One region of the Ochrobactrum sp. AP1BH01-1 genome, then DNA from elsewhere that is predicted to be linked to it. Evidence: riboswitches for the same ligand, from Rfam matches in the RefSeq annotation. Region 1 holds a riboswitch; the other holds the start of a gene.

Region 1 (7,046 bases):
TGTGCTTTGGCGGCAATGTATTCGGATGGACGGTCGATGAAGCGACATCCTTTTCGCTTCTCGACCGTTTTGTCGATGCCGGATTCAATTTCATCGACACGGCGGATGTCTATTCCGCCTGGGCGCCCGGAAATGTGGGCGGCGAGTCCGAGACCATTATCGGCAATTGGCTGAAATCGCGCGGCCTGCGTGACAAGGTCGTTATTGCCACCAAGGTCGGCTCGGAAATGGGCCCTGACGAGAAGGGTCTTGCCCCAGCCTATATCCGCAAGGCGGTCGATGCCTCCCTCAAACGGCTTCAGACGGATTATATCGATCTTTACCAGTCCCACTGGGACGATCCCGCAACACCGTTTGAAGACGTGCTCGGCACTTATAAGGAACTGATCGAGGCGGGCAAGGTACGCGCCATCGGTGCGTCCAATCTCGCGCCTGAAAGGCTGACCGAGGCACTGGAAGTCGCCCGGACCAACAACCTGCCGCGCTATGAGAGCCTGCAACCGCTTTATAATCTCTATGACCGCGCGGATTTCGAAAACGGGCTGGAGGAGATCTGCCGCGACAACCAGCTCGGCGCCATTCCCTATTACGCACTGGCAGCCGGTTTCCTCACCGGCAAATACCGTTCCGCTGACGATCTGGCACAAAGTGCGCGCGGCAAGTCGGTCGAGAAATACCTGACGGATCGGGGGTCGCGGATCATTGCTGCACTCGACGACGTGGCTCGCAATCTCGATGTCACGCCTGCGCAGGTCGCAATCGCGTGGCTGATCGCGCAGCCATCAGTCACAGCGCCCATCGCAAGCGCCACGCGCTCGGCCCAGCTCGGTGAATTGATCGCCGCAGCAGAGCTGAAGCTCAGCGACGATGAAATCGCCCTGCTGAACAAGGCGAGCAGTTAAATTTCAAGGCATCTAAAGCATTTCCAGCAAAAGTGCGCAGCGGTTTTGCGTAGGATAATGCGACAAAACAGATAGTTAGAGCGGTTCCGCTTTAACCGGAACCGCTCTAAGGGTAGCCCTACCCTTCGATCTCCTCGCGCAGCATTTCCAGTTCCAGCCATTCTTCTTCCATGGCCGCATTTTCTGAGCGTTTTTTCTCAAGAAGATCGGCAGTCTTGCCGAACAACGCCGGGTCCTTGGCATAAAGCTGCGGATCGGCAAGCTTCCCTTCCAGCACTGCGATTTCCTTTGCTAACGCATCCATTTTGCCGGGCAGTGTTTCAAGCGCGAATTTCTGCTTGTAGGAGAGCTTGCGCTTTTCCTCACGCTTGGGCTGGGATGCGTCCTCTTCCGGCTTCTCGTCACCTCGGGCGCTTGGTGCCTTGATAGAGCGCCGGTTGAGCGCCTGTTCCTTGCGCTGCGCCATCATATCGGCGTAGCCGCCCGCATATTCGAGCCAGCGCCCGTCACCTTCCGGCGCAATGACCGAAGTAACGGTGCGGTCCAGAAAATCGCGGTCGTGGCTGACCAGAATGACTGTGCCCGGAAAACCGGCGACCAGCTCCTGCAGCAGATCGAGCGTTTCCATATCGAGATCGTTGGTCGGCTCGTCGAGGATAAGCAGGTTGGCGGGGCGCGCCAGAACGCGGGCCAGCATCAGGCGGGCGCGTTCACCTCCGGAAAGCTCGCGAATGGGTGTGCGCGCCTGTTCAGGCTGGAACAGAAAGTCCTTCATATAGGATACGACATGCCGCTGCTCGCCATTCACGACAAGGCTTTCTCCGCGCCCGTCCGTCAGATAATGCGCCAGCGTCTCGTCCAGATTGAGGCTTTCGCGCTTCTGGTCGAGTTCTGCCATTTCGAGATTGACGCCGAGCCGCAAGGTTCCGGAATCCGGTTCAAGCTTGCCAGTCAGAAGCGACAAAAGCGTCGTTTTCCCGGCACCGTTGGGACCAACAAGACCGATACGATCGCCGCGCTGCACGCGGATCGAAAAATCCTTGACCAGCACGCGCTCGCCATAGGCCTTGCTCAGCCCCTTGGCTTCGATCACCAGCTTGCCGGATTCCTTGGCGTCACTTGCCGCCAGAACCGCGGTTCCCTGCGCCTTGCGGTGGTTGCGGAAATCGGCGCGCATGGAATGCAATTCACCAAGGCGGCGCATGTTGCGCTTGCGGCGCGCCGTGACGCCGTAACGCAGCCAGTGTTCTTCACGGGCAATCTGGCGCCCCAGCTTGTGGTGATCGCGCTCTTCTTCTTCCAGAACCTTGTCACGCCATTCCTCGAAATGAGCAAAGCCTTGTTCCAGACGACGCGTGATGCCGCGATCAAGCCAGACAGTCGCCCGGCTGACATTTTCCAGAAAGCGCCGGTCATGCGAGATGAGAACAATGGCCGAGCGAATCTGGCGAAGCTCGCCTTCCAGCCATTCGATCGTCGTAAGATCGAGATGGTTGGTCGGCTCGTCCAGTAACAGCACATCAGGCTGCGGCGCGATCACCCGCGCAAGCGCGGCGCGCCGCGCTTCGCCGCCGGAAAGATGATCCGGCTTCTCCCCACCGGTCAGCCCCAGATGTTCGAGAAGATAGGTGACGCGGTGGGGATCGTCGGTCGGCCCCAGCCCGGCTTCCACATAGGCGCGCACATTGGCGAAGCCGTCCATGTCCGGCACCTGCGGCAGATAGCGCACGGTTGCACCCGGATGTTTGAAAACCTCGCCCGATGTCGCCTCCACCATACCGGCGGCAATCTTGAGCAGGGTGGACTTACCCGACCCGTTGCGTCCGACCAGTGCAATACGGTCGCCTTCGCTCACCGAAAGGCTGGCATCCTCCAGAAGCGGCGTGCCTCCGAAGGTGAGCTTGATCTGGTCGAGGCGAAGGAGTGGTGGTGCCATGGTTCTCTTCGATAAACAGGATTGAAAATTCCGCCCTGCTTGTCCGCGACAAAAGCCGTTCTGTCAAATGGAACGCACGAAAAGTCCCGCTAAAAACAAACAGGCCGGGTTTCCCCGGCCTGTCCGTAAACTTGCTTGCCCGCTATTACTGGCCCAGAAATTACTGGCAGGGTGCTTCGTAGATGCGGCCATACGGGTCGCGGTAACGGCAATACTGCACGCCATTGCGGGTCTGGGCTGCACCAAGCAGCGTACCAGCCACAGCACCGATAGCAGCACCGGTCAGAGCGCCGCGGCCGTTGCCGCCGATTGCGCCGCCAGCGAGAGCGCCGAGCGCTGCGCCGCCGACGCCATAACCGGCCGTGCGCTGTTCGTTGGTCGTGCATGCGGCTGTCGAGAACGCAAGCACGCCAGCAACTGCAATCATCGTAAGACGCGATTTCATTGGAACATCTCCTACAGGGTTGAACTAATCACCGACCTTGCGTCCCCAATTTCGGCGCTTAAGCAGATGACACCCGCTTGACCCATTTACAATACGTTTCGTTTGCCAGCGTCAAGCTCTTTCAATTGGTAAGGTTAGCAGCCCGCAATGGGGGAAGCCGCCATCTCCAAGTTGGCTACAAGTATCGCGAGGCCAGAACGCGCAGTAATGCGAAGTGTTCCGCGAACAATGTTGGAAACCGTCCATGAAGAGCCGAACGGAAGGGTCACATTATCTAACGGCCACTCTGCATTCGTGATCGAAAGGCCTTCCACTGTGCTGAAATTGATGACGCTGAAGGGCGTTCCATTAGGAAAGTCGTAAATATAATCTCCAGGCGGCAGGGGCCATGCTTCCTCCGCTCCGCTGGAGAGCATGATCTCCCGTCCGCGCGCTGCCTGCGCCGTCGCCATGGTGAGATGCTGTAGCGTGTGATCGGTCCGCTGCCCCCCGAAGGCCCCGCAAAGAATGACCCGTGTCGCGCCCCGCACATAGGCTTCCTCGAAAGCAAGCTCCCCGTCTGTCATATCCTTGGCCGATGGAAATCGTTTCTGCGGTACGTGTCGATATTGCGCCTGCAATTCGGCAGAGGCCGAATCGAAGTCACCCAGCCACAGTTCCGGTTCCACGCCGAGCGCCGCAGCATGACGGATACCGCTATCGGCAGCGAGAATGCGCGCACCTGCAATTTGGCGTTTCAGGCGATCAGTCACGGTCAGATCGCCGCCGAGGAGAATGACGAATGTGCTCATAAGCCGCTCATAACACGGGCAAATCCGCGCCGGAAGCCACATTCACTGCCGCGCCGGTCCCTTGCTCTTCCCGTCCTGAAAGATTATTGTCCCAGTCGCTCTAACGGGGTGCCATCCGCTTTGCTGATGGCTGAGAGGTCCAAAGAGCATTTCCAGCAAAAGTGTGAAACGGTTTTGCGTCCGGAAATGCTGAATAAAACGGCCAACCCGCTGAACCTGATCCGGTTTGCACCGGCGGAGGGATTAGATGCTCCATAAAACGGCGCTCAATCCTCTTGTAGTAAAAGAAAGGAAGTGCCGTGATGCGGCTTTTATCTTTGCTGGCCTTTTCATTTTCCGCTGCCATCGCTTTCACGCCTTCGGCTCAGGCGAAAGACAAGCTCACCGTCTATACCTATGACAGCTTCGTTTCCGAATGGGGGCCCGGCCCGAACGTGAAGGAAAACTTCGAAAAGGAATGCAACTGCGAAGTTGACTGGATTGCATCCGCCGACGGCGTTGCCCTGCTAAACCGCCTCAAGCTCGAAGGCAGCAACACCAAGGCCGATATCGTCCTCGGCCTCGATACCAACCTGACGACCGAAGCACGCGCTACCGGTTTCTTCGCCCCGAGCGGCATCGACCAGAACAACGTGAGCGTTCCGGGCGGCTTCAAGGACGATATTTTCGTTCCCTATGATTACGGTTATTTTGCCGTGGTCTACGATTCCGAAAAGCTGCCCAACCCGCCCAAAAGCCTGAAGGAACTGGTCGAAGGCGATTCGTCCCAGAAGATCGTACTGCAAGATCCCCGCACTTCGACACCGGGGCTCGGCATGCTGCTCTGGATGAAATCGGTCTATGGCGACGAGGCGGAAGCCGCCTGGCAGAAATTGCAGAAGCGCATTCTCACCGTTACCCCCGGCTGGTCGGAAGCCTACGGACTTTTCACCAAGGGCGAAGCCCCGATGGTGCTGTCCTATACGACGTCTCCCGCCTATCACATGATCGCGGAAAAGACGGATCGTTATAAGGCTCTGGCCTATCCGGAAGGCAATTATCTCCAGATCGAGCTGGCCGCCCAGACCACAACCGGCGCAAAAAATCCCCTGGCGCAAAAATTTCTGGCTTTCATGACTGGCCCAGGCTTTCAGGATGTCATTCCTGAAACCAACTGGATGTACCCGGCGGGCAAGATTTCCGCCGCACTTCCTGCCGCTTTCGATGCTCTCCCGAAGCCGGAAAAGACCCTGCTCATTCCATCCGACGAAGTGGCCAGAAATCGCAAGTCCTGGGTCGATGAATGGCTGGCCGCAACGAGCAGATGACCGCGCATCCGGCGCGGCGCCAACCTGATGTCACACCCGCGATGAAACCCGTCGCGGGTGTGCTGGCACTTGTCTTTCTGTTCGTGCTTGCCGGCGGCGCGCTTGCGGCCCTTGCCTTCGAGGCCGACAGCAGCGGTTTCGACGCTGCCGCCAATCTCGACACCTATCTGTGGCGGGTGGCGCGCTTCACCATATTGCAGGCAATCGCGTCGAGCCTGCTTTCGGTGCTGTTTGCGGTTCCGGTCGCCCGCGCGCTTTATGCCGAAGCAAATTTTCCGGGTCGCGGGCTGATCCTGCGCCTGTTCGCCCTGCCGCTTGCCCTGCCCGCCCTCGTCGCAGTTCTGGGCGTTACCGGCATCTATGGCCGTAACGGTCTCGTTGCTCATCTATCGGAAGCAGCTGGTCACCCCTTCCAGCCCGACATTTACGGCATCACCGGTATATTGATCGCGCATGTCTTCTTCAACATGCCGCTAGCCGTCCGTCTCATTCTGGCAGCTTACGATTCGATCCCGACCGATTACTGGAAGCTTGCCGCACAGCTCGGCATGGGCAATGGGGCACGTTTCCGCCTCATCGAATGGCCTGTGATCCGGCGCAATCTGCCGGGCATGATCGGTCTCATCTTCATGCTCTGCGTGACGAGTTTCACGACCGTCCTGACGCTCGGCGGCGGCCCCCGCGCCACCACGCTGGAAGTCGCGATCTACCAGAGCCTGCATTTCGATTTCGATCCGGGCGGCGCCGTTGCGCTCACCTTCACCCAGCTTGCGCTGACATTGCTTGTTCTTCTGGCCCTGCGGCTGACCGGCAGGCCATCCGAAGAAGGCTTCACGCATGCAGCAACCCTGCGGCGCTATGGCAAGACGTCCGCAGCTGAAAGGGTTTTTAACATCATCGTCATCGCGGCAGGCTTCCTCTATGTCGCCCTGCCGGTGGCAGGCGTTGTTGTTTCCGGTCTCGCTGCCGATTTCGGCCGGTTGTTGACCGAAGCGCCGGTCTGGCGCGCCATTGGCACCAGTCTTTCTCTCGGTTTTTCGGCAGCACTTCTCTCGGTCATTCTGTCACTGGCACTCGTCTCTGCCCGCGAGGCGTTAAAAAAACGCAGGCTGGCCAATATTTTCGACACCGGCGCGAGCCTCATCCTTGTCATGCCGCCGATTGTAATCGGCGCGGGCTGGTTCATCCTGCTCCGCCGTTTTACCGACCCTTTCACGGCGGCGCCCTTCATGGTCGTCACCGTAAATGCCGCCATGGCGATGCCTTTTGCCGTGCGCCTTCTCCGGCCCGCATGGGATACGGCGGCCAGCCGCCACAACCGGCTTTGCGCGCAGTTGGGCATTCACAGCCTCAATCGTTTCCGGCTCATCGACTGGCCTTCGATCCGGCGTCCCGCTAGCATGGCCTTTGCTTTCGCCATGGCGCTTTCTCTTGGCGACCTCGGCACGATTGCCCTTTTCGGCAGTGACGCGCTTTTGACGCTCCCCTATCTCCTCTTGCAGCGCATGGGCAGCTATCGCACATTCGATGCCGCCGGACTGGGACTCATTCTGGGGCTCCTCTGCCTCGCATTGATGATGATCGCAGATCGCGCATCCCGAAAGGAAACGCCTTCTCTATGAATGCCCCGATGGACCCCCTTGCCGAAATCCGCCTCGATGACGT
Region 2 (7,046 bases), on a different contig from region 1:
GTCTGGACCGGCCCCGCCAGTTCGACATGGGCGCGCTCGGTTGCGAGATTGACGCTGGCGCGCGTGACACCCGGCACGGCATTCAGCGCCTTTTCAACCTTGCTGACGCAAGAAGCGCAGCTCATGCCTTCAATTGCAAGATCGACGCTGCCCGCCGGGACATCGTAGCCCGCCTTGCGGATGGCCTCGACCACCGACGGCAAATCGGGCGCGCCCCTGAAGGTCACGTCGGCCCGCTCGGTGGCAAGATTCACTGAAACCTTGTCGACACCCGGAACCCTGGAAACGGCTTTTTCAACCGATGACACACAAGATGCGCAGCTCATCCCTTCGACGGGTATGGGAAAGCTGATCGCTTCGTGATTGACAGGCTTGTTCATGGCAATCCCTTTCACTGCCCATGCGGGCACAATTCGAGAGTTGCTCCTTAGATAGTCCTTCCCACCGTTGGAAGGTCAAGCCCCTTTTTTAGAGCGCGTTTCGATCTGATTGAATCAGATTGGCGGCGCTCCAAGCAGTTCCTTTGACACGGAAATTGCCCAAAAATGCTTCAGACTTTTCGGGTACGCTCTAAATCGGCAGGCGGTTGGATGCCGGCGGCATATGCAGGGCGGTCGCCGCGCGATTATGAATGAAGTCGAACACATCGCTTGCGGGCATTGGCCGCCCCGTCAGAAAGCCCTGCACTTCCCCGAACCGCTCCGAACGCAATCGCTCGAGCTGCTGGGCAGTTTCGACCCCTTCGGCGGTGGTTACGATGTTGAACCCCGCACCCAGCGTCGCCACGGCCTGAATGATGGCAAGGTCACGCGTGTCGACTTCAATCCCCGAAACGAAGCTGCGGTCGATCTTGATCTTGTCGAAGGGGAATGAACGCAGATAACTGAGCGATGAATAGCCAGTGCCGAAATCATCCATCGCGATACGAACGCCCAGCCGGCGAAGCTCGAACAGCAGTTCAATATTGTTCTTGCTGTTCGACAAGAAGACCGACTCGGTGATTTCAAGCTCCAGCCTGTCTGGCGAAAGCCGCGCCGCTTCCAGTGCATCTGTAACAGAGTGCAAGAGCGTTGTCTGGCTGAACTGGACCGGCGAAAGATTGACGGAAACCTTGATGTCCTCCGGCCATAGGACAGCTTCCCGACAGGCCGCCCTTAAAACCCAGTCGCCGATCGGCCCGATCAGCCCGGTTTCTTCTGCCAAGGGAATGAACTCGGCGGGAGAAACCATGCCGCGATCCGGATGACGCCAGCGGATCAGCGCCTCGAAGCCGGAAATCCTGCCGCTTTCAAGATTGAATATCGGCTGATAGTGAAGCTCGAACTGTTCGTCCAGCAGCGCCTGGCGAAGTTCGCCCGTCATGACGTGACGCTTCTCGGCTGCAAGGCGCAGCGAGTGCTGATAGAAACGGAACGTGCGGCGTCCACCGGATTTGGACGCGTAAAGCGCCAGGTCGGCGTTACGCATCAACGCATCGGGAGTGTCGCCGTGCAGCGGCGCTTGAGCAATGCCCATGCTGCAAGTGACAAATTCCGAATTGCCAACCAGTTTGAACGCATCCTGAAAAGCTGAAAGGACGCGGTCGGCAAACATCGCGATCTGCCCCAGCGTTCCACTGCGATAAACGATCGCAAACTCATCGCCGCCCAGCCGGGCAATGAATTCATCCGAAGTCGTGATCTGTTTCAGCCGGCGCGCCACTTCCTGCAAAAGCTGGTCGCCCGCTTGATGGCCGATGCTGTCGTTGATGTTCTTGAAATGATCGATGTCGAGATAGAACAGCGCGAAAGGCTCGGAATCTCCGCCCTTTTTCAATAGGCTTTCGACATGATGGGCAAAATAGGCCCGGTTCGGCAGGCCGGTGAGACTGTCATGCATGGCGATATGGGCCATGCGTTCCTCGATTTCGCGTCGCTCGGTTATGTCTTCAACGAGGCCAATGAGATAGCGGGGCTCGTTGCCTTCGACCGGCGGAATCGAGCATTTTATGATCCGCATTGTGCGCGACGTTCCGTCCTTGCGCTCGACCCTGCGTTCGACACTCAATACTTCCCGGCGCCGCATCGCCATGCGGTCTTGCTCGCTGATGACGGCTGCCTCGCGCTCCGGGAAAAGATCGCGGTCGGTAGAGCCGATCGCTTCTTCTATCGGCTGACCGCTCGCGGCCGACGCCGCCTGATTGTAGAGCACATAACGGCCGTTATCGTGCATATCCTTGACGAACACGCCAAGCGGCAAGTTATTGACAAGGCTATCCAGCAAAGTCTGCGCGTGACTTGCCTGACGATTGGCCTCCGTCAGTTCCGTCCTGTCCTGAACAATAGCGAGAATTGCTTCCTTGCCGTCGAACAGGACCTGGCGTCCATAGGTCAGAACATCGATGGTTTCACCATTGGCACGCAGATGCTGCCAGCGCTCCGGGCGCTCGAGGTCGCTACGATCGCGAATAGCTGCAAGCATCCGGTCCCGCTCGGTTGGCGGGCGTATGTCGAGCACGGTCATACCGGGGATATCCTCCGCGGTATAACCGTAAAGCCGGTACGCGGCGTCGTTCATCACCATGAAGCGCAGCGTTTCCGGGTCATAAACCCACATGGGTGTCGGATGCGTCGTAAAAAGGATACGGAAGTCCTGTTCGGACGTGCGCGCCATCGTGCCTTCCGCCGAAGCCGAAGCGCCCCCCCGCTTCCTCATCGCATTCCCCTCATCCTACCGATCCTACAGGATTATACAGTTCCACTCCACGAGCAGACTGTCTCGTTTGTTAGCACTATGAGCAACCCGATTCAGATGCACCCCGAGCATAGATTAAAGCGGAGAATTTTAATAAACCATATACAAATTGGGGGTCGATTTAAGGAATTTCTTTAAAATCAGACTTTTTCCATCGCTTGACCGCCTTCAACTTCCGGCCTATGCCTATAGACGCAAAATTCGTTGGGGTGCCTTCGAAGCAATATCGGGAAAAGCGCCAAGCGGTTTTCCGTCCGATATTGCGACACAAAGGCTGAGAGGTGCGTTCTCGCGCCAACCCATTGAACCTGATCCGGGTAATACCTGCGTAGGGAACGGAGTTTGGCGCGTCGCGGACGGGGTCCATCCCCCTTGGAGCTTGTGCTTCATCAAGGTTCATGACGTCTCATCTTCCGTTCGGAATGAGAGACGACATGATGGACCGACAGAACAGTTTCTCCCGAACCAAACCGACAAGTGGCCAGGCGCGGTCTGTGCCCATCAGCGCGCCCCCCATTTGTGTGACCATTGCCGGCTCCGACAGCGGCGGCGGCGCCGGCATTCAGGCCGACCTCAAGACGTTTTCGGCGCTTGGTGTTTATGGCGCGAGCGTCATTGCCGCCGTGACCGTGCAGAACACGTGCACGGTGAGCGCGGTGCACGACATACCGCCTGCCATCGTCGCGGGGCAGATCGACGCCGTTTTCAGCGATCTCGATGTGGCGGCGGTGAAGATCGGCATGGTTTCCGTGCCTGAAACCATCGAAGCCATCGCGCGGGGGCTCGCGCATTTTTCCGGTCCCGTCGTTGTCGATCCGGTGATGGTGGCAAAGTCTGGCGACCGGCTATTGAGCGAAAACGCCATTGCGCTTTTGCGTCAGAAACTCATTCCGCTCGCGACGCTTTTGACCCCCAACCGACCGGAAGCGGCCTGCTTGCTCGGCTGCGGTCTGGCGCTCGACGATGCGGACGCCGAGGAACAAGGACGCGCCTTGCTCGACCTCGGCGCGAAGGCCGTCCTGATGAAAGGCGGCCATGCGGAAGGCGAAACATGCGTCGATCTGCTGGTGCGCCGCGATCAGCCGACGCTTCGTGTCGAAGCGCCGCGTATCAGGACCGTCAACACCCATGGCACAGGCTGCACGCTTTCATCGGCCATCGCCGCAGAGCTTGCCAAAAACCTGCCGCTGGAAAAGGCAGTGCTGAACGCCCATGCCTATCTGCAAGGGGCAATCCGCGCCGCCGATACGTTGAAGATCGGACACGGCCACGGGCCGGTGCATCATTTTCATGACCTCTGGACAATCCGAACGGAGGAGATTGCGTGATGCGCGTTACCGTCATCGGAGCAGGCGTCGCCGGGCTTGCGACCGCCGCCGAGTTCACCGATCAGGGCCATGCCGTCACGGTGATTGCCCGCAGCCCGCAGATCGGTGCCGACTGCTGTTCGTGGCTGGCAGGCGGCATGCTGGCGCCATGGTGCGAGGGCGAAAGCGCCGAGGAACCGGTGGTGCGGCTTGGGCAGGAAGCACTTGGCTGGTGGGAAAAGCACGTCTCCGGCGTCAAGCGGGAAGGCACGCTGGTTCTGTCGCACAACCGCGATGCCAGCGAGTTGCGCCGTTTCGCCCGCCGGACGGAAGCTTTCGACACAATCGATCATGACCGCATCGATGCGCTGGAACCTGATCTGGCCGGACGTTTCCGGCAGGGCCTGTTCTTCGCGCGCGAAGGGCATCTCGATCCGCGCAGGACATTGGTGGAAATGGCCGAAAACCTGCAACGAAAGGGTGTCGTCTTCCACCTCAATACGGAAGCCGATGCAGCGGAGATCTACGCGGATATCGTAGTGGACGCCCGTGGTCTGGCTGCACGGGATGCGCTGCCCGATCTGCGCGGCGTCAAGGGCGAGATGCTGGTTGTCCGATCCCGCGACATCAACCTGTCGCGGCCCGTGCGTCTCCTGCATCCGCGCATTCCGCTTTACATCGTGCCGCGCGGCGACGGTGTGCACATGATCGGCGCGACCATGATCGAAAGCGGCGAGCGGTCGGGCATCAGCGTGCGCTCCACGCTGGAACTTTTGAGCGCGGCTTACGCCCTGCATCCGGCCTTTGGCGAGGCGGAAATTCTCGAAACCGGCGTCGATGCGCGTCCGGCCTTTCCCGACAATCTGCCCCGCGTGCGGCGGCGCGGCAAAACCATCTATGTCAACGGGCTTTACCGCCACGGCTTTCTGCTTTCGCCGGCGATAGCACGCATGGCGGTCACTGCTGCGACCACGCCCGAAACCATGCCCGAATTTGTGGAGGACTATGCATGACGATCGTGCTGAACGGTGAAGTCATCACCACGAAAGCCGCCAATCTGGCGGCGCTGCTCGCAGAAATCGAACTGGACGAAGCAGTTGTTGCAACCGCGCTGAACGGCGAATTCGTGGCAAGCGACGAGCGCGAAGCAGCGACCCTGTCTTCTGGCGACCGCATCGAAGTTCTGGCCCCGATGCAGGGAGGCTGAGATGCTGGAATTTTATGGAAAACAATTCGAAAGCCGCCTGCTGCTCGGCACCGCGCAATATCCATCGCCCGCAATCCTTGCCGATGCGGTGCGCGCCTCGCGGGCGGGGATCGTCACCGTGTCGCTGCGCCGTGAAAGCGGCGAGGCCCGCGCCGGGCAGGATTTCTGGGCGCTGATCCGGGAACTGGGCGTGGCCGTTCTGCCCAATACGGCAGGCTGCCACACGCCGCGCGAAGCGGTGACCACGGCCAAGATGGCGCGTGAAATCTTCGGCACCAACTGGATCAAGCTGGAGGTGATCGGCGACCATGACACGTTGCAGCCCGACCCGTTCGGTCTGGTCGAGGCGGCACGCACTCTCTGCGACGATGGCTTTGAGGTCTTTCCCTATATGAATGACGATCTGGTCGTCGCGGAAAAGCTTCTCGAAGCCGGTTGCAAGGTGCTGATGCCGTGGGGCGCGCCCATCGGCTCGGGCCGTGGCCTCAACAACCCTTATGCGCTGAAAACCATGCGGGCGCATTTCCCCGATATTCCGCTTGTCGTTGATGCGGGCATCGGCGTGCCGTCCCATGCGGCAGCGGCGATGGAACTGGGCTATGACGCCGTGCTCATCAACACTGCCGTTGCCAAGGCTGGCGATCCCGCCGCTATCGCGCGCGCTTTCGCGCTTGCGGTCGAAGCCGGTCGCATCGCCCATGAAGCCGATCCGATTGAAGCCCGCGATATGGCCTCCCCTTCCACTCCCCTTATCGGAAAGGCTTTTCTGTAATGGCGCTTGATCCGTTCTACCCGATCTTCGACAGCGCGAAATGGCTGGAGCGCATGGTGCCGCTCGGCGTCAGGCTGGTGCAGCTGCGCATCAAGGACAAGGACGATGCCGAACTGCGCGGTGAAATCCGCGCCGCGCGGGAAATCTGCCTTGCGCATGACTGCCAGCTCATCGTCAACGACTACTGGAAACTGGCCATCGAGGAAGGTTGCGATTTCATTCATCTGGGTCAGGAAGACCTGGATGATGCCGATCTCGATGCGATCCGGAATAGCGGGATGAAGCTCGGCGTTTCCAGCCATGACGAAGCGGAACTCGACCGCGCACTCGCGCTGAAACCCGCCTACATCGCGCTCGGCCCTGTCTATCCCACCATTCTCAAGAAGATGAAGTGGCACGAACAGGGGCTGGGCCGCGTGCGGCAATGGAAAACCGCGCTTGGTGACACTCCGCTCGTCGGTATCGGCGGCATGAATGTGGAGCGCGCGCCCGGCGTTTTCGATGCCGGAGCCGACATCGTTTCCGTTGTCACCGACATCACCCTTAACCCCGATCCGGAGGCCCGCCTGCGGCAATGGATCGAAATTACACGGCCCCATGTAATTTAGTTTCTGGAGGAAACATTGAAAAAACTGGTTTTTGCAGCGCTCTTCAGCGCCACGGTCTCGTTCGCCCTGATTTCAGCTCAGGCTGCGCAGGCGAACGATAAATTCAAGCTCATCCTCGACTGGTATGTGAATCCCGATCACGGGCCGATCATCGTCGCCGACAAGCTCGGCTACTTCAAGGATGCAGGTCTCGATGTCGATATTGTCGCGCCAGCGGATGCTGCGGTGCCGCCGAAGATAGTCGCCGCCGGGCAGGCAGACCTTGCGATCTCCTATCAGCAGCAGGTGCATCTGGACGTTCATGCCGATATGCCGCTCATCCGCGTCGGCACATTGATCGACTCGCCGCTCAACTGCCTGATGACCCGCGACGATGGATCGGTGAATGCAATCGCCGATCTCAAGGGCAAGAAGATCGG

Evidence for each region. Region 1 has a riboswitch for thiamine pyrophosphate ahead of thiB (thiamine ABC transporter substrate binding subunit). Riboswitches for the same ligand answer to the same signal wherever they lie in the genome.
Region 2: it holds a riboswitch for thiamine pyrophosphate, as region 1 does, so the genes downstream of both, thiD (bifunctional hydroxymethylpyrimidine kinase/phosphomethylpyrimidine kinase) here and thiB (thiamine ABC transporter substrate binding subunit) in region 1, are expected to answer to the same signal.

What each region holds. Positions count from the first base shown of each region.
Region 1 covers NZ_JAGPOU010000006.1:128,937-135,982, forward strand. Annotated here, with positions in the region: gene J9800_RS20405 (aldo/keto reductase) at 1-902, shown strand, start outside; gene J9800_RS20410 (ABC-F family ATP-binding cassette domain-containing protein) at 1,021-2,838, opposite strand; gene J9800_RS20415 (YMGG-like glycine zipper-containing protein) at 2,999-3,283, opposite strand; gene J9800_RS20420 (thiamine diphosphokinase) at 3,418-4,074, opposite strand; TPP riboswitch at 4,169-4,334, shown strand; gene thiB (thiamine ABC transporter substrate binding subunit) at 4,377-5,381, shown strand; gene thiP (thiamine/thiamine pyrophosphate ABC transporter permease ThiP) at 5,378-7,003, shown strand; gene thiQ (thiamine ABC transporter ATP-binding protein) at 7,012-7,046, shown strand, end outside.
Region 2 covers NZ_JAGPOU010000003.1:171,973-179,018, reverse strand. Annotated here, with positions in the region: gene J9800_RS11480 (heavy metal translocating P-type ATPase) at 1-380, opposite strand, end outside; gene J9800_RS11475 (putative bifunctional diguanylate cyclase/phosphodiesterase) at 571-2,694, opposite strand; TPP riboswitch at 2,929-3,085, shown strand; gene thiD (bifunctional hydroxymethylpyrimidine kinase/phosphomethylpyrimidine kinase) at 3,171-4,061, shown strand; gene thiO (glycine oxidase ThiO) at 4,061-5,053, shown strand; gene thiS (sulfur carrier protein ThiS) at 5,050-5,247, shown strand; gene J9800_RS11455 (thiazole synthase) at 5,249-6,019, shown strand; gene J9800_RS11450 (thiamine phosphate synthase) at 6,019-6,627, shown strand; gene J9800_RS11445 (ABC transporter substrate-binding protein) at 6,643-7,046, shown strand, end outside.